4 regions of the Enterocloster lavalensis genome follow, and region 2 is predicted to be linked to each of the others. Evidence: predicted binding sites of a transcription regulator. Region 2 holds the regulator's gene; each other region holds the start of a gene.
What was found. Region 2 encodes HrcA, which represses chaperone genes, less so after heat shock. Its sites were predicted from a motif close to TGTTAGCACTCNNNNNNNNNGAGTGCTAACA; they were not measured.

Region 1: the regulator HrcA is predicted to act here: its motif matches at 2,861-2,891, upstream of clpB (ATP-dependent chaperone ClpB).
Region 3: the regulator HrcA is predicted to act here: its motif matches at 2,094-2,124, upstream of groES (co-chaperone GroES).
Region 4: the regulator HrcA is predicted to act here: its motif matches at 2,397-2,427, upstream of ACK2JC_RS16925 (Hsp20/alpha crystallin family protein).

The regions. Positions count from the first base shown of each region.
Region 1 is NZ_CP176637.1:2,455,983-2,461,283, forward strand. It holds gene clpB (ATP-dependent chaperone ClpB) at 202-2,793, opposite strand; gene ACK2JC_RS10950 (AzlC family ABC transporter permease) at 3,035-3,766, shown strand; gene ACK2JC_RS10955 (AzlD domain-containing protein) at 3,756-4,061, shown strand; gene ACK2JC_RS10960 (hypothetical protein) at 4,195-4,458, opposite strand; gene ACK2JC_RS10965 (ATP synthase subunit K family protein) at 4,633-5,301, opposite strand, start outside.
Region 2 is NZ_CP176637.1:5,019,844-5,025,144, forward strand. It holds gene ACK2JC_RS22465 (3D domain-containing protein) at 154-753, opposite strand; gene ACK2JC_RS22470 (hypothetical protein) at 870-1,043, shown strand; gene hrcA (heat-inducible transcriptional repressor HrcA) at 1,128-2,174, shown strand; gene grpE (nucleotide exchange factor GrpE) at 2,196-2,858, shown strand; gene dnaK (molecular chaperone DnaK) at 2,912-4,771, shown strand; gene dnaJ (molecular chaperone DnaJ) at 4,860-5,301, shown strand, end outside.
Region 3 is NZ_CP176637.1:1,446,250-1,451,550, forward strand. It holds gene groL (chaperonin GroEL) at 1-1,505, opposite strand, end outside; gene groES (co-chaperone GroES) at 1,718-2,002, opposite strand; gene ACK2JC_RS06340 (hypothetical protein) at 2,250-2,903, shown strand; gene ACK2JC_RS06345 (hypothetical protein) at 3,145-4,179, opposite strand; gene ACK2JC_RS06350 (PLP-dependent aminotransferase family protein) at 4,232-5,301, opposite strand, start outside.
Region 4 is NZ_CP176637.1:3,774,198-3,779,498, reverse strand. It holds gene ACK2JC_RS16930 (hypothetical protein) at 1-1,741, opposite strand, end outside; gene ACK2JC_RS16925 (Hsp20/alpha crystallin family protein) at 1,858-2,277, opposite strand; gene udk (uridine kinase) at 2,535-3,155, shown strand; gene ACK2JC_RS16915 (metallophosphoesterase) at 3,173-4,711, opposite strand; gene ACK2JC_RS16910 (HAD family hydrolase) at 4,711-5,301, opposite strand, start outside.

The sequences.
Region 1 (5,301 bases), 2.6 Mb from region 2:
TCTTCCTCCGTCTCTGCTGAATCATCTGACCTGGACCCAGCTGGCATCCGGTTCACAATATTATTATCGCTTATGTTTTTCATTGTCAAGACTTCATTCCCAATTTCGCTCATTTTTTGCAAATTCCAGTGGTTTTTTATCAAAAAAAGGCGTAGGATAGGCCCCCCACGCCTTTTTACATGGATCCCAAATATTTACAAATTACTCCACATACGCGATCAGCCGGTCTTGATGTTCGGACACGTCGATCACAATGGTGTTGCCCGCACGGACGCCGTCCTGGAGGATAATTTTGGCTGCCAGCGTCTCTACGTGTTTCTGAAGGTAACGCTTCAGCGGCCGCGCGCCGTACACCGGATCATAACCCCGCTCGATGACGAACTCCTTCGCCTGAGCGGTCAGCTCGATGGTCAATTCCCGGTCCGCCAGACGCCTGTTCAGATCCGCCACGCACAAGTCCACGATTCCGCCGATATTCTCCCTGGTTAAGGGCTTGAACAGAATCACCTCGTCCAGACGGTTCAGGAACTCCGGCCGGAAGTGGGCCCGCAGATCGTTCATCACCGCGGTCTCGGCCTCAGGCCGGATGCGGCCGTCCTCGCCGATGCCCTCCAACAGGTACTGGGAGCCGATGTTGGACGTCAGGATAATGATCGTGTTCTTAAAGTCCACGGTCCGCCCCTGGGAATCCGTGATCCGCCCGTCGTCCAGAACCTGGAGCAGCACATTGAACACGTCCGGGTGAGCCTTCTCCACCTCGTCGAACAGCACCACGGAGTAAGGCTTGCGCCGCACCGCCTCGGTCAGCTGTCCGCCCTCGTCGTAGCCCACATATCCCGGAGGCGCTCCGATCAGACGGGCCACGGAGTGCTTCTCCATGTACTCGCTCATGTCGATGCGGACCATGTTGCCCTCATCGTCGAACAGCGCTTCCGCCAGGGCCTTGGCCAGCTCGGTCTTGCCCACGCCGGTGGGGCCTAAAAACAGGAAGGAGCCAATGGGCTTGGTGGGATCCTTGATACCGGCTTTGGACCGGATAATGGCCTCGGTCACCTTTTCCACGCCCTCCTCCTGGCCGATCACCCGCTTGTGGAGCAGATCGTCCAGATGAAGCGTCTTGCTGCGCTCGCTCTCAGTCAGCTTAGCCACCGGGATTCCGGTCCAGCGGGAAATGATCCGCGCGATCTCGTCCTCGGTCACACTCTCGCGCACCAGGCTCAAATCCTCGTTTCTTACCCGCTCCTCCTCCTCGGCCAGCTCCTTCTGCAGCTGGGGCAGCTTGCCGTACTGGAGTTCCGCGGCCTTGTTCAGGTCGTATCGCTGCTGGGCGTCCTGAATCTGCCGGTTTACCGTCTCGATCTCCTCCCGGAGAGCGGAAAGGCGGTCCACGCTGGCCTTCTCATTCTCCCACTGGGCTTTCCGGGCCGCGAACTCGTCGTGCAGCTCCGCCAGCTCTTTCTGCAGGTCCGCCAGACGGTCCTGGCTTAAGTGGTCGGTCTCCTTCTTCAGGGCGGCCTCCTCAATCTCCATCTGCATAATCTTGCGGGACATCTCATCCAGCTCCGCCGGAAGGGTGTCCAGCTCGGTCTTGATCATGGCACAGGCCTCGTCCACCAGGTCGATGGCCTTATCCGGCAGAAACCGGTCGGTAATATAGCGGTCGGACAGGGTGGCGGCGCTCACCAGCGCGGAGTCCGTGATCTTCACACCGTGAAACACCTCGTAGCGTTCCTTCAGGCCCCGGAGAATGGAAATGGTGTCCTCCACCGTTGGCTCATCCACCAGCACCGGCTGGAACCGGCGCTCCAGCGCCGCGTCCTTCTCAATATACTTGCGGTACTCGTTCAGGGTGGTGGCGCCGATGCAGTGCAGCTCGCCTCTGGCCAGCATGGGCTTTAACATATTTCCCGCGTCCATGGAGCCCTCGGTTTTACCCGCGCCCACAATGGTATGCAGCTCGTCAATGAAAAGGATAATCTGCCCGTCGCTCTTCTTCACTTCCTCCAGCACGGCCTTCAGACGCTCCTCAAACTCGCCTCTGTACTTGGCTCCGGCCACCAGAGAACCCATGTCCAGAGCAAACAACTTCTTGTCCTTCAGTCCGTCCGGCACGTCGCCCCGCACAATCCGCTGGGCCAGGCCCTCCACCACGGCGGTTTTGCCCACGCCGGGTTCGCCGATCAGTACCGGGTTGTTCTTGGTTTTACGGGAAAGGATCCGGACCACGTTTCGGATCTCGCTGTCGCGGCCGATCACCGGGTCCAGCTTCTGCTCACGCGCCCGTTCCACCAGGTCGTAGCCGTACTTGGTCAGGGTGTCGTAGGTGGCCTCCGGATTGTCGCTGACCACCCGCTGGTTGCCGCGCACCGTGGACAACGCCTGTAAAAATGTCTCCCTGGTGATGTTGTACATCTTGAGCAGGTTTTTAACCGACCGGCTGGGATGCCTGATCAGGGCCAAAAACAGGTGTTCCACGGAAACGTACTCGTCACCCATGGACTTGGCCTCGTCCTCCGCGTTGATCAGCACCTTATTCAAGTCGTTGCTGATGTAGAGCTGGCCGCCTCCGCTGACCTTGGGCAGCTTCTCCAGCGCCTGTTTCACCTCATTTTTCAGCATATCGCCCTGAATCCCCATCTTGGTCACCAGCTTTAAAATCAGGCTGTCCTCCAGGGTGAGCAGAGCGTACAGCAGGTGCTCCTGATCGATCTGCTGGTTTCCGTACTCGTAAGCCAGCTTCTCGCAGTTCTGCACCGCCTCCATCGATTTTTGCGTAAATTTATTGATGTTCATCACTCATTCCTCCTCTATTCGGAATTGTGCTCTTGTATCTGTGTTCTAGTCGTACTATAACACGCTTTATTAGCACTGTCAAGGGGTGAGTGCTAATTTTTTCGTATATTTTTTGATCTTATATATTTTAATGTTGCAATTAGATTTTCTAATGTATAAAATGGGAAGAGTCCGTTCACTCCTGCCCCTCGGGGTGGTAAAATAGGGGCGGACTTTTGAAAAACAGGGAGAATAAAAAATTATGAAGAGCAATCGAGACTGGTATCTGCAGGGCGCCCATGACGGCCTCCCCATTGCCATGGGATATCTTGCGGTTTCCTTTACATTGGGCATCGCGGCAAGAAATGTGGGGCTGGGGGCCTTCCCCGCATCGCTTATGTCCATCACCAACCTGACCTCCGCCGGGCAGTTCGCGGCCCTGGGGCTCATCACGGCCGGCACCTCCTACGTGGAGATGGCGTGCACGCAGCTGATCATCAACCTGCGGTATTTCCTGATGTCCTGCGCCCTTTCCCAGAAATTAGATCCAAACATGCATTTTTTCCACCGCCTGCTGGTGGCCTATGGGGTCACGGACGAGATCTTCGGTATCTCCATCGGTTCGGGCAGAATGTTAAACCCCTTCTATGCCTACGGCGCAATCAGCGTGGCCGCTCCCAGCTGGACCCTGGGCACGTTCCTGGGCGTGGTTTCCGGAAACGTCCTGCCCGCCAGGGTGTTAAACGCGCTGAATGTGGCGCTCTACGGCATGTTTATCGCCGTAATTGTGCCTCCGGCCAGGAAGCAGAAGGTGTTGGCCGGACTGGTCGCAGTGTCCATGGCGGCCAGCCTGCTGTTCACCCTATTGCCGGTAGTCAGCCAAATCTCCACGGGCATGCGCATCATTATCCTGACTGTGCTGGTAGCCGGAGCCGGGGCTGTCCTGTTCCCGGTGGAGGAAGCGGAAGAAAAGGAGGAACTCCATGAAGCATAACGTATATCTCTACATTTTTGTCATGGCGGCCGTCACCTACCTGATCCGGGTACTGCCGCTGACGCTGATCCGAAAGCCCATCCAGAACCGGACCATCCGTTCCTTCCTCTATTATGTACCTTACGTGACGCTGGCGGTCATGACCTTCCCGTCCATTCTCACCGCCACCTCCAGCCCGGTCTCGGCAATGGCCGGTTTCCTGGCCGCCCTGGTACTGGCCTACCGCGGCGCCGGGCTGTTCGGGGTTGCCTGCGGCGCCTGCGGTCTGGTGTTTCTTCTGGAGCTGTTTCTCTGACAGCCCGTTCTCTGAATTCGCGTGTGTGCAAATTGGGAAGGCCCAGACCGCGCAGGGACGGGTCCAGGTTGACGTTCCCTGAATTCGCGTGCGTGCGAATTTGGAACTCAGAAACGGACTTCAAACGGCCGCATCACGGATAAACCGTCAGCTGCCCATTCTGCATCTGATAGCGCAGGATGCGCTGGCCCTGCCGGGTGGCGTCCGGCAGCGCGGAAACGGACTCATGGGCTTTGTCCGGTGCGGCGGCAGTGATCTGCTGCTCATAGTAAAATGAAGTGACGGCTCCGATGCCGAGAAGTACAAGCACGGCCCAGAACAGCGCATTCTCTGTCATACGTCCCAGCAGCCGCCCTCTGCGCGGCCTTTGCGCCAAAATGTCGGTGGGTATCATCATAAGGGTATCTCCGTCCATATCGATCCTTTTTACAGCCTATGGGGTTTTTTGTCCAATTATGCCGGGAGCAGACTGGGAATGCGCACAGGTGCAGGGAAGCCGGAAAATGCAATAGGCCCGTCGTTGAACCGACGGGCCATTGTTTTTTCCATATTCTGTATTTTCTCTTCTGATTTACTGTAAGCCGGTCGCGGTGATGGTCCGTCCGGTCAGGGTTCCTTCATAGCTGACCGTAGCAGTATCGCCCTCCTTCAGGCTGTCAAACATACCGTCCTCGCCCACAAATGTGAAGATGCTCTTCTCCGCATCGGAAGTCTCCAGAACAACCGTGTTGCTGTTCACCTGAAGCACCTTTCCAGTCAGCATGTAGATATCCGCATCCGCAGAATCGCTGGCATCCTCGGTCACGATTCTGGTGGCCATAGCCGGCTCTTCCTCGTCCTCGGGATCTCCGTAATAGGTAATCTCCGCTTCCACGCCTGCCTTGATGCCGCCCTTGGTCACCTGCTGGGCAATGGAGGTGTCAAACGTATAGGTACCGTCCTCGGTTTTCACCGTCATGGTTTTCCCGTCCACCTTCTCGATGGTGCCGTTGGTCACCGGATCCTCCTCCTCGGCCGCCGCTTCCTCGGCCTCCTCGGCCGCGGAGGTTACGATATCGATAAATACCGCCTTGTTCTCGCCATCGGACAGCTCGCCGTAGAAGGTAACCTCAACCTCGTCGCCCACTCCCAGCTTGCGGTCATCCGAGAATTCCGCATCTGCGTATGTAAACTTCACCTGTTTTCCCTCGTCGTCCTCAACCGTCACGATCTGATCCGTAAGTTCCTTCACATATCCGTA
Region 2 (5,301 bases):
TTTCCCGCGTTTTTTGTACCCAACGATTACCCGCAGGCTGCGCCAGCGGCCCATTACATTCAAACAAAACAGAGCAGCTGTCCGTCCGGCTCGGTGCCGGAGGCCAGCTGCTCTGCAGCGTTTCATACAATATTCAATTTTAAAATGGTATCATCAGTCGGCCCGGAATACCTCCGCGGTGTACATGCCGGCGGCCAGCGCTTCATCGTGGGTCGCATAGTAGATATCCAGCTTCCTGCCGTTCACAGCGGAGCCCATATCCTCCACGGTGTAGACGGTGCCGTCAATCAGAAGCTTGGTTCCCAGCGGAAACAGGTTCAAATCCGCGGAGATCGTGTGATTCGGCTGGGGCGTGGTGCCGGAGTAGGTCAGGTTGTGTCCTTCGGAACAGGCGTCGCACCCGCAGTAACCTGTGATGGTGAAGGTCCCCAGGGACTCGCCGCTGTTTTTGTCCGGTTCCTGGTTTTTCACCGCGCCGGGGCCGGCGTCCACGTACGCGTCGTCCTCGTCGAACCGGACCTGGCTTTTGCCGGAACCGGTACTGGTAATATGAAGTGTCCCGTTATCCTCCGGGGCGTCAGCTTCGTTTGCTACCGTGACATTCGTTCCAACAGCTGCGTTTTCCCCGGCGGACTGTACCGTCTCCGGGCGGGGCTCCACCACGCTGCCCTGGGCGCCGTAGGCGGGAAGGGTAAACAGCATGCAGGCGGCCAGCGTCACGGCTGCAAGAACCTTATTCGATTTAATTCGCATATGTTTGCCTCGCATTCTCAATGAATCGACAGTTAATATGTGTATTTAACATTATATTACAAAATTGTTAAATGTCAAGTAAAAGTCGTTAAGTGGGATTTACAAAATTGTGAAAAATGGGAAAAGAACCCTGGAAATTAGTGGATTTTCATGGAAAAGTGGGGGAGAAAGCCATAGATATAGGGGGATGGTGGGAGAAAGTTACAGGATATGCCTTATTTACAGCAGGGGGAATACCGGCGGCAGGCGAAAAGGTTATAAAATTTTTAGAAATGCATATTGACAAATAAATTAAAAAGGAATATATTATGAAATGTAGATGTTAGCACTCTGAAGAGTTGAGTGCTAATAACAAGCGGAAAGGCGGTGCAGGTATGGCGATGGAACTGGATGACCGGAAAGTCACAATTTTAAAAGCGATCATCAAGACTTACCTGGAAACGGGGGAGCCGGTGGGTTCCAGAACCATTTCCAAGTATTCCGATTTAAAGCTGAGTTCCGCCACGATCCGCAATGAGATGTCCGATCTTGAGGACATGGGTTACATTATCCAGCCGCACACGTCGGCGGGGAGAATTCCCTCCGACAAGGGCTATCGTTTCTATGTGGACCAGATTGAACTGGAAAAGGACAACGAGGTCATGGAGTTCAAGGAGATGATGGTCCAGAAGGTCGACAAGCTGGAGCTGGTGCTCAGGCGGATGGCCCAGGTCCTGGCCAGCAACACCAATTACGCGGCCATGATCAGCGGACCCAGCTACCATAAGACCAAGCTGAAGTTTATCCAGCTCTCCAAGATGGAGGAGCGCAAGCTTTTGGTGGTCGTGGTGGTGGAAGGAAACATTATCAAGAACACGATGATCGACATCAGCGATAACCTGACGGACGAGGAGCTGTTGAATCTGAACATACTCCTCAACAGCAGCTTAAACGGGCTGACCATCGAGGAGATCAACCTGGATGTGATCAGCAAGCTGAAGGTTGACGCCGGCGCCCACCGGGAGGTGGTGGAGCTGGTACTCAACGAGGTGGCCGAGGCCATACGGGCCGGCGGTGAGGACCTGCAGATTTACACCAGCGGCGCCACCAACATATTTAAGTACCCGGAGCTCTCCGAGGGCGACAAGGCCAGCCGGCTGATCGGAACGCTGGAGCACCAGGAGGTGCTGCAGGAGTTCGTGGCCGAGGTAAACGCCAACTCGGACGGCGATTCAGGGATTCAGGTATATATCGGAGACGAGACTCCGGTTCAGTCCATGAAGGATTGCAGCGTGGTCACCGCCAATTACGATTTGGGTGGCGGTCTGCGCGGAACCATCGGGATTATCGGACCCAAGCGGATGGATTATGAGAAGGTGCTCAGAACCATGCAGAATCTCATGAACCAACTGGACGGGGCGTTTAAAAAGGATGAAAGGTGATAGACGGTGAACAGCGAGGACATGAATAAGGATGAGATGAACCAACAGACAGCCGGGGGACCGGAAAACGAAGCGCCTGAGACAGTGAATGAGGCGGACGGAGCGAACGCCGCAGAGCAGAGTCAGGAAATGACGCAGGAGAGCGCGGCAGCGGAAAATGGAAGCGCGCCGGAGAACGCCGGTGAGGCCGAGGATCAGAACGGCGGCGCCAAGGAAGAGAAGAAGGGATTCTTCAAGAAAAAGAAAGATCCGCGGGATGAAAAGATCGAGGAGCTGACCGACCGTGTGAAACGGCAGATGGCGGAATTCGAGAACTTCCGCAAGCGGACCGAAAAGGAAAAGTCCAGCATGTATGAGATGGGCGCACGGGACATCATCGAGCGGATTTTGCCCGTGGTTGACAACTTTGAGAGAGGGTTGGCCTCCATACCGGAAGAAGCAAAAGCCACCCCGTTTGCGGACGGCATGGAGAAGATATATAAGCAGTTCCAGAAAACACTGGAGGAGGCCGGCGTGAAAGCCATCGAGGCCGTGGGCCAGGAATTCGACCCCAACTTCCACAACGCGGTGATGCACGTGGACGACGAGAGCCTGGGCGAGAACGTGGTGGCCGAGGAACTGTTAAAGGGTTACATGTACCGCGACACCGTGGTACGTCACAGCATGGTAAAAGTGGCCAATTAATGAACCATTTACGATAGAGATCAGAGACGACAAATAATCAGGAGGAAAAAACGATGAGCAAGATAATTGGAATTGACTTAGGTACAACAAACAGCTGCGTAGCCGTGATGGAGGGCGGAAAGCCCACCGTTATCGCCAACGCCGAGGGCGTGCGCACAACGCCGTCCGTAGTAGCTTTTACAAAGACAGGAGAGAGACTGGTGGGCGAGCCTGCAAAGCGTCAGGCCGTTACCAACGCCGACAAGACCATCTCCTCCATTAAGCGCCACATGGGAACCGACTACAAGGTCGACATCGACGGCAAGAAATACACCCCCCAGGAGATTTCCGCGATGATCTTACAGAAGCTGAAAGCGGACGCTGAGGCGTATCTGGGCGAGCCGGTAACCGAGGCTGTGATCACCGTTCCCGCGTACTTCAACGACGCCCAGCGTCAGGCGACCAAGGACGCCGGCAAGATCGCGGGCCTGGAAGTAAAGCGTATCATCAACGAGCCCACGGCCGCTGCGCTGGCTTACGGTCTGGACAATGAAAAAGAGCAGAAGATCATGGTATACGATCTGGGCGGCGGCACCTTCGACGTTTCCATCATCGAGATCGGCGACGGCGTAATCGAGGTTCTGTCCACCAACGGCGACACCCGTCTGGGCGGCGACGACTTCGACAACCGCATCACCCAGTGGATGATCGACGAGTTCAAGAAAGCCGAGGGCGTGGACCTGTCCGGCGACAAGATGGCTATGCAGCGCCTGAAAGAGGCTGCGGAGAAGGCCAAGAAGGAAGTTTCCACCGCCACCACCACCAACATCAACCTGCCCTTCATCACCGCTACGTCCGAGGGGCCGAAGCATTTAGATATGAACCTGACCCGTGCGAAATTCGACGAGCTGACCCACGACCTGGTGGAGCGCACCGCCATCCCGGTACAGAATGCGCTGCGCGACGCCGGAATCACCGCGTCCGAGCTGGGCAAGGTGCTGTTAGTAGGCGGTTCCACCCGTATGATCGCGGCTCAGGACAAAGTAAAACAGCTGACCGGCAAAGAGCCCAGCAAGTCCCTGAACCCCGATGAGTGCGTGGCAATCGGCGCAGCCATCCAGGGCGGCAAGTTGGCCGGTGACGCAGGCGCGGGAGACATTCTGCTGTTAGACGTTACCCCCCTGTCCCTGTCCATCGAGACCATGGGCGGCGTAGCTACCAGACTGATCGAGCGCAACACCACCATCCCCACCAAGAAGAGCCAGATCTTCTCCACCGCGGCCGACAATCAGACCGCTGTTGATATTCACGTGGTACAGGGCGAGCGCCAGTTCGCCAGAGACAACAAGACTCTGGGCCAGTTCCGTCTGGATGGAATTCCGCCGGCGAGAAGAGGAATCCCGCAGATCGAGGTTACCTTTGACATTGACGCCAACGGTATCGTGAACGTATCCGCCAAGGATCTGGGCACCGGCAAGGAGCAGCACATCACCATCACCTCCGGCTCCAACATGTCCGACGACGACATCGATAAGGCTGTGAAGGAAGCGGCTGAGTACGAGGCTCAGGACAAGAAGCGCAAGGAGGCCATCGACGCCAGAAACGACGCGGACTCCATGGTATTCCAGACCGAGAAGGCTCTGGAGGAGGTTGGCGACAAGATCGCTGCCAGCGACAAGGCTGAGGTTGAAGCGGATTTAAGCGCTCTGAAGGAAGCCATCAACCGCGCGCCGGTGGATCAGATGACCGACGCTCAGGTTGAGGACATCAAGGCGGGCAAGGAAAAGCTGATGAACAGCGCTCAGAAGCTGTTTGCCAAGGTTTACGAGCAGGCTCAGGCCTCCGGCCAGGCTGGCCCGGGACCGGATATGGGCGGCGCTCAGGCGGGCGGACCGGCTGACGACGTGGTTGACGCCGACTTTAAGGAAGTATAAGACAACGGAAAGATAAATGACAGCTGTATGCCGGACCCTGGTCCGGCATATGGCGTGGTTCGATATTTGATAACGAGGTAGAGACAACATGGCAGAGAGTAAAAGAGATTACTATGAAGTTCTGGGCGTTCCGAAGACTGCGGACGACGATGCTTTAAAAAAAGCATACAGAGCTCTGGCCAAAAAGTACCATCCGGATGCGAACCCGGGGGACAAGGAGGCAGAGGCCAAATTTAAGGAAGCTTCCGAGGCTTACAGTGTGCTCAGCGATCCTCAGAAGCGTCAGCAGTACGACCAGTTCGGCCATGCTGCGTTTGACCCGGGCGCCGGAGCCGGAGCCGGTGGGTTCGGCGGATTCGACTTCTCCGGGGATATGGGCGACATTTTCGGCGATATCTTCGGCGATATTTTCGGCACCGGCCGGTCCACCAGGAGAAACAACGGCCCCATGCGGGGCGCCAATGTGCGGACCTCCGTGCGGATTTCCTTTGAGGAGGCTATTTTTGGCTGCGAGAAGGAGATTGAGATCA
Region 3 (5,301 bases), 2.9 Mb from region 2:
GCGCTTCTGGTAACCTTGGCGGGATCCAGAATGCCAGCTTCGATCATATCCACATATTCTTCCTTGTATGCGTCGAATCCTGTGCCGATGGGGGATTCCTTTACTTTGTTCACAATCACGGAGCCTTCCAGACCTGCGTTGGCTGCGATGTGGAACAACGGAGACTCCAGAGCCTTGAGGATCAGTCTTGCGCCGGTCTTCTCATCGCCTTCCAGGCTATCCACAACTTCGCTCACCTTGCCTGCGGCATGGATGTAAGCGGAGCCGCCGCCTGCGATAATTCCCTCTTCCACAGCCGCTCTGGTCGCATTAAGAGCGTCCTCCATACGCAGCTTGGCTTCCTTCATCTCGGTCTCGGTAGCAGCGCCAACACGGATTACCGCAACGCCGCCAGCCAGCTTCGCCAGTCTCTCCTGCAGCTTCTCACGGTCGAAATCAGAGGTGGTCTCCTCGATCTGCTTGCGGATCTGGGCAACTCTGGCGTCGATGTTGCTCTTCTCGCCAAAGCCGTCAACGATGATGGTGTTCTCCTTCTGAACCTTAACGGATTTTGCGCGTCCCAGCTGATCCATGGTGGCTTCCTTCAGATCCAGACCAACCTCGTCGGAGATCACGGTGCCGCCGGTCAGGATCGCGATATCCTGCAGCATCTCTTTTCTTCTGTCGCCGTAGCCCGGAGCCTTAACCGCAACTACGTTGAAGGTGCCTCTCAGCTTGTTGACGATCAGGGTGGTCAGAGCCTCGCCCTCTACGTCCTCGGCGATAATCATCAGTCTTGCGCCGGTCTTAACGATCTGCTCCAGCAGGGGCAGGATCTCCTGGATATTGGAAATCTTCTTGTCGGTGATCAGGATATAGGGATCGTCCAGATTGGCTTCCATCTTATCCATGTCGGTGCACATATAAGCGGAAACGTAACCTCTGTCAAACTGCATGCCTTCCACCATATCCAGCTCGGTCTTCATGGTCTTGGATTCCTCAATGGTGATTACGCCGTCCTTGGAAACCTTCTCCATCGCGTCCGCTACCATGGTTCCAACTTCGTCGTCGGAAGCGGAAATTGCGGCTACTCTGGCAATCTGCTCTTTGCCGGTAATGGGCTTGCTCATCTCTTTGATGGCCTCAACCGCAGCGTCGGTGGCTTTTCTCATGCCCTTTCTCAGGCCGATGGGATTCGCGCCTGCAGCCAGGTTCTTCATACCCTCGCACACCATGGACTGGGCCAGCACCGTAGCGGTGGTGGTTCCGTCTCCGGCAACGTCGTTGGTCTTGGAAGCAACTTCCTTGATCAGCTGAGCGCCCATGTTCTCAAAGGGATCTTCCAGCTCGATCTCCTTGGCAATGGTAACGCCGTCGTTGGTGATCAGCGGAGCGCCGAAGGACTTGTCGAGTACAACGTTGCGGCCTTTCGGTCCCAGGGTAACGCGTACGGTATCTGCTAACTGGTTAACACCGGACTCCAGCGCCTTGCGGGCGTCCACACCATATTTAATCTTCTTTGCCATGACTCATCTACCTCCAAATATTGTTTTCTATGTCGCGTATTTTAAATTTATTAGAATGATTGACGGTAACTGTTCAGCAGGTCTGCGCACTTGCTGCGCTGACCCTATGAAAACCTAAGCTTGCAGGCAAAAATCCAACGATGAAGTCGATTTTAAATGGATTTTTGCTCGTATCGTATCTGTGAAGGTACTGAACAGATACGATTGACGGATTATTCAACAACAGCCAGGATGTCGTTCTGCTTTACGATCACGTACTTGTCGTCCTCGATCTCCACTTCGGTGCCGGAATACTTGGAATAGATAACCTTGTCGCCGACCTTCACCTGCATGGTCACTTCCTTGCCTTCGATCACGCCGCCGGGTCCAACTGCGATTACCTCCGCCTGCTGGGGTTTCTCCTTTGCCGCTCCGGGAAGCACGATACCGGATTTAGTGGTCTCTTCCGCTACTAACTGTTTTAACACTACCTTGTCAAACAACGGTACTAACTTCATGATGAATTCCTCCTTGCAATCAGTTCTGTTTTTTCTTTTTCAGGTTTGTGCAACCCCTTTATTTACTCACATCATATGTTATAACACCAGTTATTAGCACTGTCAAGAGTTGAGTGCTAATTTTCTTAGATTTTTATTTTTTTTTTACATTTTCCTGCAATTCCCTTCCTTTTTTTCTGCTTTCGTATTACAATAATACTAATGTAAATATAATAAAGACTGAATCACAGTGAAAGGGGTTTTCAATATGGCTAAGAAGGGATTCGGAAAATTAGTCGCATTCGCGGCAGTCACAGGCGCTGTAGCGGCCAGCGTCTCCTACGCGCTTCGATACAAAACATTCCACAGTGAACTGGAGAAGGACTTCCGTGAGTTTGAGGACGGAGAGGATGAAGCCTGCGAGGACAGCGAGGAGCGCACCGTGGACCCGCGCCGCACCGACCGCAATTATATTTCCCTTCACGCCAGCAAGGATGAATTCAAGCTGGCTGCCAAGGACATGGCGGAAGCCACCAAAAACGTGCTGAAGGACGCAGGGGCCGTCATTTCCGACACCGCCCACGAGGCCGTCTCCGCAGCCGTGGACACCGCCCACATCGCACTCACCGCAGTGAAGAACAAGCGCTCCGAGTTTGAGGACGCGATGGATGAGGACGAGGAGGAAGACTCCGAGCTGTTTGAGGACGAAGGCTTCCTGGACGACGATTATGTGGACGACGACGATCTGTTCGACTACTCCCGCACAGAGAGCGATGGGATTCCCGCCTGGAAGAAACCGCTTCCCGAGGAGACGCCCGCTCCCGCGGCCCCGGCAGCAGAACCCGCTCCCGCAGAAGAGCCCGCAGAGCCGGACCAGACCGCCGGCGCCGAGAAGGTGACCATCGAGGAAGATACGATCTGATTTTCCCCAAAATATGGTATTCTATGCAAAAGAAATGCCGGTTCCTCACGATACCTATGCTTTACCCGCGAAGAGACCGGCAGATTTCGGTTACCACCCGCAAAGTGCGGAGCGAACCGCTGAATCAGCTCATAAAATCATGATCCCCGTCTTTTTTATAAAGACGGGGGTTTTTGGTTGGAGACAGCGGGCTGCTGGCGCGGACTGTGATCGATCGCCGGATGGAATGAGCCCTTTCCGCTCATTCCTCAACATCCCACACCAGCAGGTTCACCCACCGGGGCTGCTTCATCTCCTCCTCCGTCAGGGCGTAGGCGTAGGCCGGATTGTCGTCGGCTTCCAGGTGGTAAATCCCCTCCTCCGGGCCCGGGATCCAGCGGTCGTCCGGCTGAGTCACGCCCTCCTTCACCTCCATGGTGTAGGTGGCCGTCACGCCGTCGGAACCGGTGTTCCGGTAGGTGATGGTTCCCTCCATCTTGCCGCGCACAAACCGTCCCTCTTTGCGGACCTCCTCGGCTTCGCCCTGGGGCGGACCCTGATAGTAGCGGTAGCCGGAGACTCCTGCTCCGTCCATGCGCCCGTCCTTCCAGGTTCCCTCCGAGTAATCATATCGGGGTTTTTCCAGCTCCACCGCCTGCAAGGCCGTGCAGCGGCCTTCCGGCCCGTTTTCCCCGAAGCTTCCGTAGAAAACGCTGGCCGCGCCGGTCAGCACCAGCCCTTCTCCGGCCAGATCCGCCCTGAATTCCGTCCCGTCATAGCGGTACCTCTCCTCCCCAAACGTCTCATAATAAAGCCAGCTGAGCGTGTCGCCGTCCGCCAGCAGCTCTGCAGCAATCCGCTCCTTACTCCCGCTTTTCACCGCCGCAGCCAGCCGCCGCACTGCCGCCAGCTCCTGCTCGTTTAATTCCGGCACCTCGGATAGGGCGGAAAAATCCGTGCCGCTGCTCCCGTCTGCGCTCCGGCCTGTCCCCGCTAATCCGCTTCCGTCCGCGCTCCGGCCCGCTCCAGCCCCCCCGCTTCCATCCGCGCTTCGGCCCGTCCCCGCTAATCCGCTTCCGTCTGCGCCAACGCCGCTTCCGTCCGCGCCCAGCCCGCCAGACCCGGCCGCCGTGTTTCCGGCTGCCCCGGCTCCGCCTCCGGCGTCCGCCATCCTTCCATATCCCGCGTTCCCGGCCCCGCCGTCCGCTGTTCCTCCGAAGTTCTGGGCGGCTGCCCATATGCCGTATCCCAGCAGCACGCCCGCGGCCGCGGCTATAATCTGTCTCTTCTGAATCATCTGTCCGTCCTCTCTGTCATTGCTGCAATCCACCGCTTCCCGCTTCCCCCGGTCACGCTCCCCAGGCCTCCCGCAGAAGGCCGGTGCCCAGGCGGATGTCGTCCTCGGTCAGGCTGGCGTAACCCAGCAGCACCGTGGAGGGACAGCACCTGTGCTCCGGGTGAATAAAATACCCGGACATCCCGTATACCTTGACCCCCAAATCCGCAGCCCTGCGCACCAGCTCCTCCTCGTCCAGGCCGCCCCTGTGGGTCAGGAGCACATGCAGTCCCGCGTACTCGCCGCGTATCTCAAACCGGTCCTCCAATTCCCGCAGACCGGCTAACAGCGCGTCATGCTTTCCCTTGTAGACCGCCCGCATCCGGTTCAGATGGCGCTCATAATGGCCTTCTGTGATGAACTGGTACAGAATATTCTGATCGATCCGCGACACCGTGGAGGCGTAAAATCCCGCCCGCTGCCGGTAAACCGCCACCATAGCGGGCGGCAGCACCAGAAAACCAACACGGATGGCCGGAGCGATGGATTTGGAGAAGGTGCCGATGTAGATCACCCGCCCGGCCGTGTCCATGCCCTGAAGCGCCGGTATGGGCTTTCCCTTGTAGCGGAACTCGCTGTCGTAATCGTCCTCAATCAGATACCTGCCCTCCCCGCCGCAGGCCCAGGCCAAAAGCTCCTGGCGGCGGCGCACCGGCATCACGATGCCCGTGGGATACTGGTGGGCGGGCATGACATAGGCCACGTCCGCGCCGCTTTTTTCCAGCTGTGCCACATCCATCCCATAGCGGTCCATCTCCACCGGAGCCACGGGGTAACCCATGCCGTTAAACACCCGGTAAGCCTGCTTGTAGGTGGGATTTTCCATTGCGATCTTGTGATTCATTCCCAGAATCTGGGATAACAGCAGCCACAGGTACTCGCTGCCCGCGCCGATAATAATCTGCTCCGGCCTCACGTTGACTCCCCGTGCCGAGTGCAGGTAACTGCCGATGGCCGCCCGCAGGGACCGCTCTCCCTGGGGATCTCCGCCCGCAAACATCTCCTTATTGTCGTCCACCAGGGTATTTTTGCTGATCTTCCGCCAGGTATTGAAGGGAAAGCTGTCCAGATCGATGCCCCGGG
Region 4 (5,301 bases), 1.2 Mb from region 2:
TCTCCCGGTCCAGATCAGGCAGCGCGTCTGCTTGGAAAATATCTCCAATTTCGCATTCCCGCAGCGCTTTCCGGTAAGGCTCGCTGCTTCCCGTAGCCGACAGCGTCATATAGCGGTCCAGGGTTCCCTCCCAGTCCGTGTCGGACTCGATCCACAGCCGGAGCGCCGGAAACGCCGAGGTTCCGTAACTGATATAGTAGAGAGGGCTGTGGTAAATATGCGGAACCATGTCCCAGCCGTAACAATTTTCCCCGTCATAATCAAAGTACAGGCCGCCGTAATCCTCCGCGATGGACGCGAACAGGCGGTTCATCTCGTCCAGCGGCATATCCGGATCCGCGTACACCGCCGTCTCGAATTCATCCATCATGGCCCCGGTGATAATGGAGTCCAGCAGGTCCGACACCGCTTCCTTCTCGACGGCGCGCCCCACGTCCCCGAACATCTCGTCCGCGTAATGCATCAGCAGCATCTGCAGCCCCTGGGAGTCGATTTCGCTGACGTCCACATATCCATACCGGAACATGCTGGGCGCCGGATCCCCGAAAATGGACGCAAAATGACCGAACTCGTGGAAAACGCCAAGGTAATCGTCGTAATCCCCCTCCAGCGTCAGGAAGATAAAGCCATCCCCATAATACGGCAGGTCGGTGGTAAAGCCTCCGCTGCGGTTCTCTCCCTCCTTCGCCCGCTCCATGTCATACAGGCCGTGCCTGCGCATATATGAAAACGCCTCTCCCAGCTCTCCGCTCATCTGCCCCACATAGGGTTCCATCAGGTCGAGAATCTCGTCCGCGTCCGACGGCTCCAGCTCATAGAGCGCCTCGTAATCCACGCCGGAATACCAGCAGTCCACGATTAACGGCACAATGATCTCCTTCACATCCGCGCGGATCCGCTCCACGTCCTCCTTTGTAAAATCCCGGCCGTACACGGACTGATAAGCATAATCCGCATAATTGTCATAACCGCACTCCTCGGCGATCTCCCGGCGCACCTGAACCAGCTGGCGGTAGATCTCCCCCACGGTTTTATTCCGTTCCCGGTCCAGCGCATTTTGAATTTCATAATACCGGCCGCTGTAGGGCTCCAAATCCTGCGCCAGGCGCTCGTACGTCCAGTCCTCCCCGTCGGCCTTCACCTGGTACTCCGCCGACGAGGCCTGATCGTACTCCAGCACCAGCTGCTGCTCCCGCTCCCCCAGTTTCTGCAGCACCGGATCCATTTCCTCATAATACCGCAGGGAGCGGGCGTTTCTCTTACCCATCTGCTCCTCCAACAAGGGGCCGTAGGAGGTGTCCAGCGCCTCCTTCATCGCCGCGGCCGCCCGGTCGGTGCCCTGCGGATATAGGGTCCGCATATACTCCGTCTCGTCCGCGGCGTCCTGATCGTCCATATTCCGGCTGTAGGCGATATCCGCCAGGCTGTACATGGTGCCCATGCGGTCCACCTCCTCCAGCAGCTCCCCGTAGGCCTCCAATACCTGCTGGTCCCCGTCCTCGGTCCCGGCAGCCTGCACCAGTTTTTCCGCGGCCGCCTCCATATCCGCCAGCTCATACCGCCGGTACTCCATCTGGGAGAAATCGACTCCGGCGTGTTCCTTGGGCGCGTACCAGCCAGTCTCCCGGGCGCTCTCCTGCGCAGCCGCAGCCGCCCCAAAACTCACAAAAGGCACTGCGATGGTGAACGCTAACGCCCACGCCGCCGCACGCTTTATCCGCTGCTTTAAGTTCATTCCCATAACTCCGGCCTCCCCTGATCCTTGATAGGTCTATTCTACCATAAACCCCCCGGAAAGGCAAAGAGGGCCGGCGCCTGGTCGCGCCGGCCCTCCCGCGGAGAGTGCATCAATCTTTGTCAGCCTTCAATGGCAATGTACTTCTGTTCCTCAACCTGAGGTTTGTTCTCCACCTTGGGGATGGAAAGCTTGAGGATACCGTTCTCAAACTTCGCCCGGATGTCCTCCTCCTTCACGCCTTCGCCCACATAGAAGCTTCTGCTGCAGGAGCCCGCATAGCGTTCCCGGCGGATATAGCGTCCGTCCTTGTCCTGCTCGTCGTTGTTGGCGCTGGTGGAAGCGCTGATGGTCAGATATCCGTCCTTCAGCTGGGCCTTAATGTCCTCTTTCTTAAAACCAGGCATATCGATGTCCAGCTCATAACTGCTGTCCGTATCCCGGATATCGGTCTTCATCATGGTGTTGATCTTCTTTCCTCCAAAGGGGAAATCCATAAAATCATCAAACAAGTTCTCTCCAAAAATACTCGGCATTAACATAATTCATCGCTCCTTTATCGTTCATACTATGCTCAGCCAACTCGTTTCCTGGAAACTCGGAAGGGAAACCATCTGTGAGTTTCTTTCCTTCTTTGTTCTATCTGTAATATAACACTTATTATTAGCACTGTCAAGGGTTGAGTGCTAATTTTTTTAAATTTTTTCTCCCCCGCTTCTATACCAAAAATCCCCCGTCTGTTGTATACTGATTAACGGACATACCGTCAAACAATTCACAGAAACGGGGGAATTTATCAATGAAGCATAGAATGCCTGTTATCATCGGCATCGCCGGGGGGACCGGCTCCGGCAAATCCACCTTCACTAACCGGCTTAAAGATGAGTTCAAAGATCAGGTCACCGTGATCTACCACGACAACTATTACCGCGCCCACGACGAGCTGCCCTTCGAGGAGCGCAAACTGCTCAACTACGACCATCCGGATGCCTTTGAGACCGAACTCCTGCTGCGCCACCTGGAGCTTTTGAAAGCCGGAAAAACCATCGAATGCCCCACCTACGACTACAGCCGTCACAATCGCGCCAAAGAAACCATGCGCATCGAACCCGGACGGGTCATTCTTTTGGAAGGCATCCTGGTACTCTTCGACTCACGGATCCGGGATCTCCTGGACATCAAGGTGTTTGTGGACGCGGATGCGGACGAGCGGATTCTGCGGCGCATCCTGCGGGATACCAAGGAGCGTGGACGTGATGTGGAAAATATCGTGGACCAGTACCTGACCACCGTCAAACCCATGCACGGCCTCTACGTGGAACCCACGCGCGCCTTTGCGGATATCATCACCAACAGCGGGATGAACGACGTGGCTTTTGACCTGGTTCGCTGTAAAATCCGGGAAATCCTCAAGGCCTGAGCGCCCGGCCTTTGGCCTCACGGTTCCCCTTCCCACAGATAATAGTTGTTGTCCCGGTCGGAGTCCGCCATCATGGCCTCGATCTCCCGCAGCAGATAGCTGTCCGGCAGATTCCGCTCCCACCACTGATACCCCAGGCTGGAGCGCACCGCCTTCTGATCGATCTTCCGGCCCGCGTAGTAATCCATGTAGACCCTGGCGTAAACCCCGGACATGGATTTCATGATATCGTCTCCCAGATTCCGGATCACGCCTCCGATCTGGTCGCTGATCAGCTTCTGAATATATTGGTAGGACCAGTCCGGGAAATGCAGCAGGTCCTCATTTTCCACGCCGTGGGCACGGGCCCAGGCGGAGACGTCCACCGCCCGGGTGGCGTACTCCAGGCTGCCGTCCTCCTTCCATTCCAGAAAGCCGTACTGGCAGGGCGGAATGCTGAGCGCGTCCGTGACGATCTCCAGAATGCCGTAATCCTCGTCCGGCACCCCCGGCTCCGCCTTGTGCTTGCGTATGCGCTGGACGTGCAGATGACCGCTGAAAAACAGGGGCAGGCGGTATTTCTGAAACAGATCGATCACCTCTGTGTTGTTCTCCATCGCGCATTGGGTCGTGTACATGCGGCTCTGGTACAGCAGATTGTGGTGGGCGACGGGGAGCACAAACACCCCCTGCTCCTGAGCCTGGGCCAGAATCCCGTCCATCCAGGCGAGTGTGCTCTCCTTAAGCCGCCCCTCCACCCGGTTCACCGGGTCGTACTGGGCGGAATCCAGCATCAGCATCCAGTTCCGCTCATCCAGGGCATACGCATAGCTCAGGGAATTCTCATCCCGGCTGAACGCCTGATCGTATCCGTATTCGCGGTAAATCTCATAGAATTCACGGGCATCCACCGTCTCCGCCGGAGTTCTGGCATCCCCGAAAAATACCGACGCGTCGTGATTGTTGATATCGTGATTCCCCGGGATAATCAGTACCTGTATCCCGGCGTCCTGCACCCGCTTCAGACGCTGCGCCAGCTCCTGATGGTTGATCTTCTCTCCGTTCATGGTGATATCTCCGCTGAGCACCAGGGCCGATGGCCGCTCTGCGATCACCTCGTCTAAAAACGCCTCCAAAAGCTCCGGCAGGTAGCGAACCACCTTCCCGTCGCTGTGTTCCACAAATTCCTGAAATGCCTTTCCCCCGTCGTCCGCGTCCGCGCTCTGGTAATGCAGGTCCGTGGCTAACACAAGGCGGGGCGGGCGGTAGGGCTCCGGCGTTTCCTCCGGGGGCGTCCAGGCCCCGGCGATCTGCTGCTTCCAGCCCTCGTACCCGTGATCCACCGGCTTCCAGTCCTCCTCCGCCTGAGGCAGCGCAGGCTCAGACGGGGTGGCGACGGGACGGCTCTCTGCCGGAACGGCTTCGGATGGGCTGCCGTTCCCCGGCGTCCCGCTGCTCTCCACAATCCCAGGGCCTCCGGGCTCCATAATTTGATCCATAATATGTAAAACCCCGAAGCATGCCAGAAAAACCGCGGCATACATCAGGGCGATCATAATCCAAGTCCTTTTTTTCATCACAGAGACACCCGGCTGCGGACGATCCCCAGCTGCTCCATGGCATAGGCGATCCCGTCTTCCTCAACGCTTCTGGTCACAAACGTGGCGAAGGGATCCAGCTCCGGGCTGTGCTTCTCCATCACCACGCAGTTGCTGGCGTACTCGAACATGGCCAGATCATTGCTGCTGTCGCCAAAAACATAGGCCGATTCCAGGGGAAGCCCGTAATACTCCAGCACGCGCTCGATGGCCGTGGCCTTGGAGTGGCCTGACGGCACGCACTCGTAGAAACCGCCCCCGCGGTCAATGATATCCATCTGCTTCATCCGCGCAAACAGGCCTTCGCAATCGCTCAGGCAGTCGGAAGCCAGATAGCACTTGTCGTACTCATAGTAATCCGCATCCCAGTTGTGGGGCGAGAGGGCGCCGTTTGCCCGCAGGTCGGCCCGCAGACCCTCGATCTCCGGAAAACGCGAGGTCTGGCTGCGCATATAGCAGCTCTCCGCCCCCTCCAGAACACCGTCCAGGCCGAACTCCACGATATCCCGTTTCAGGCGGACCCCCTCCTCGTGGGGAATAAAATAACGGTAGATCACCTGGTCCCCGGC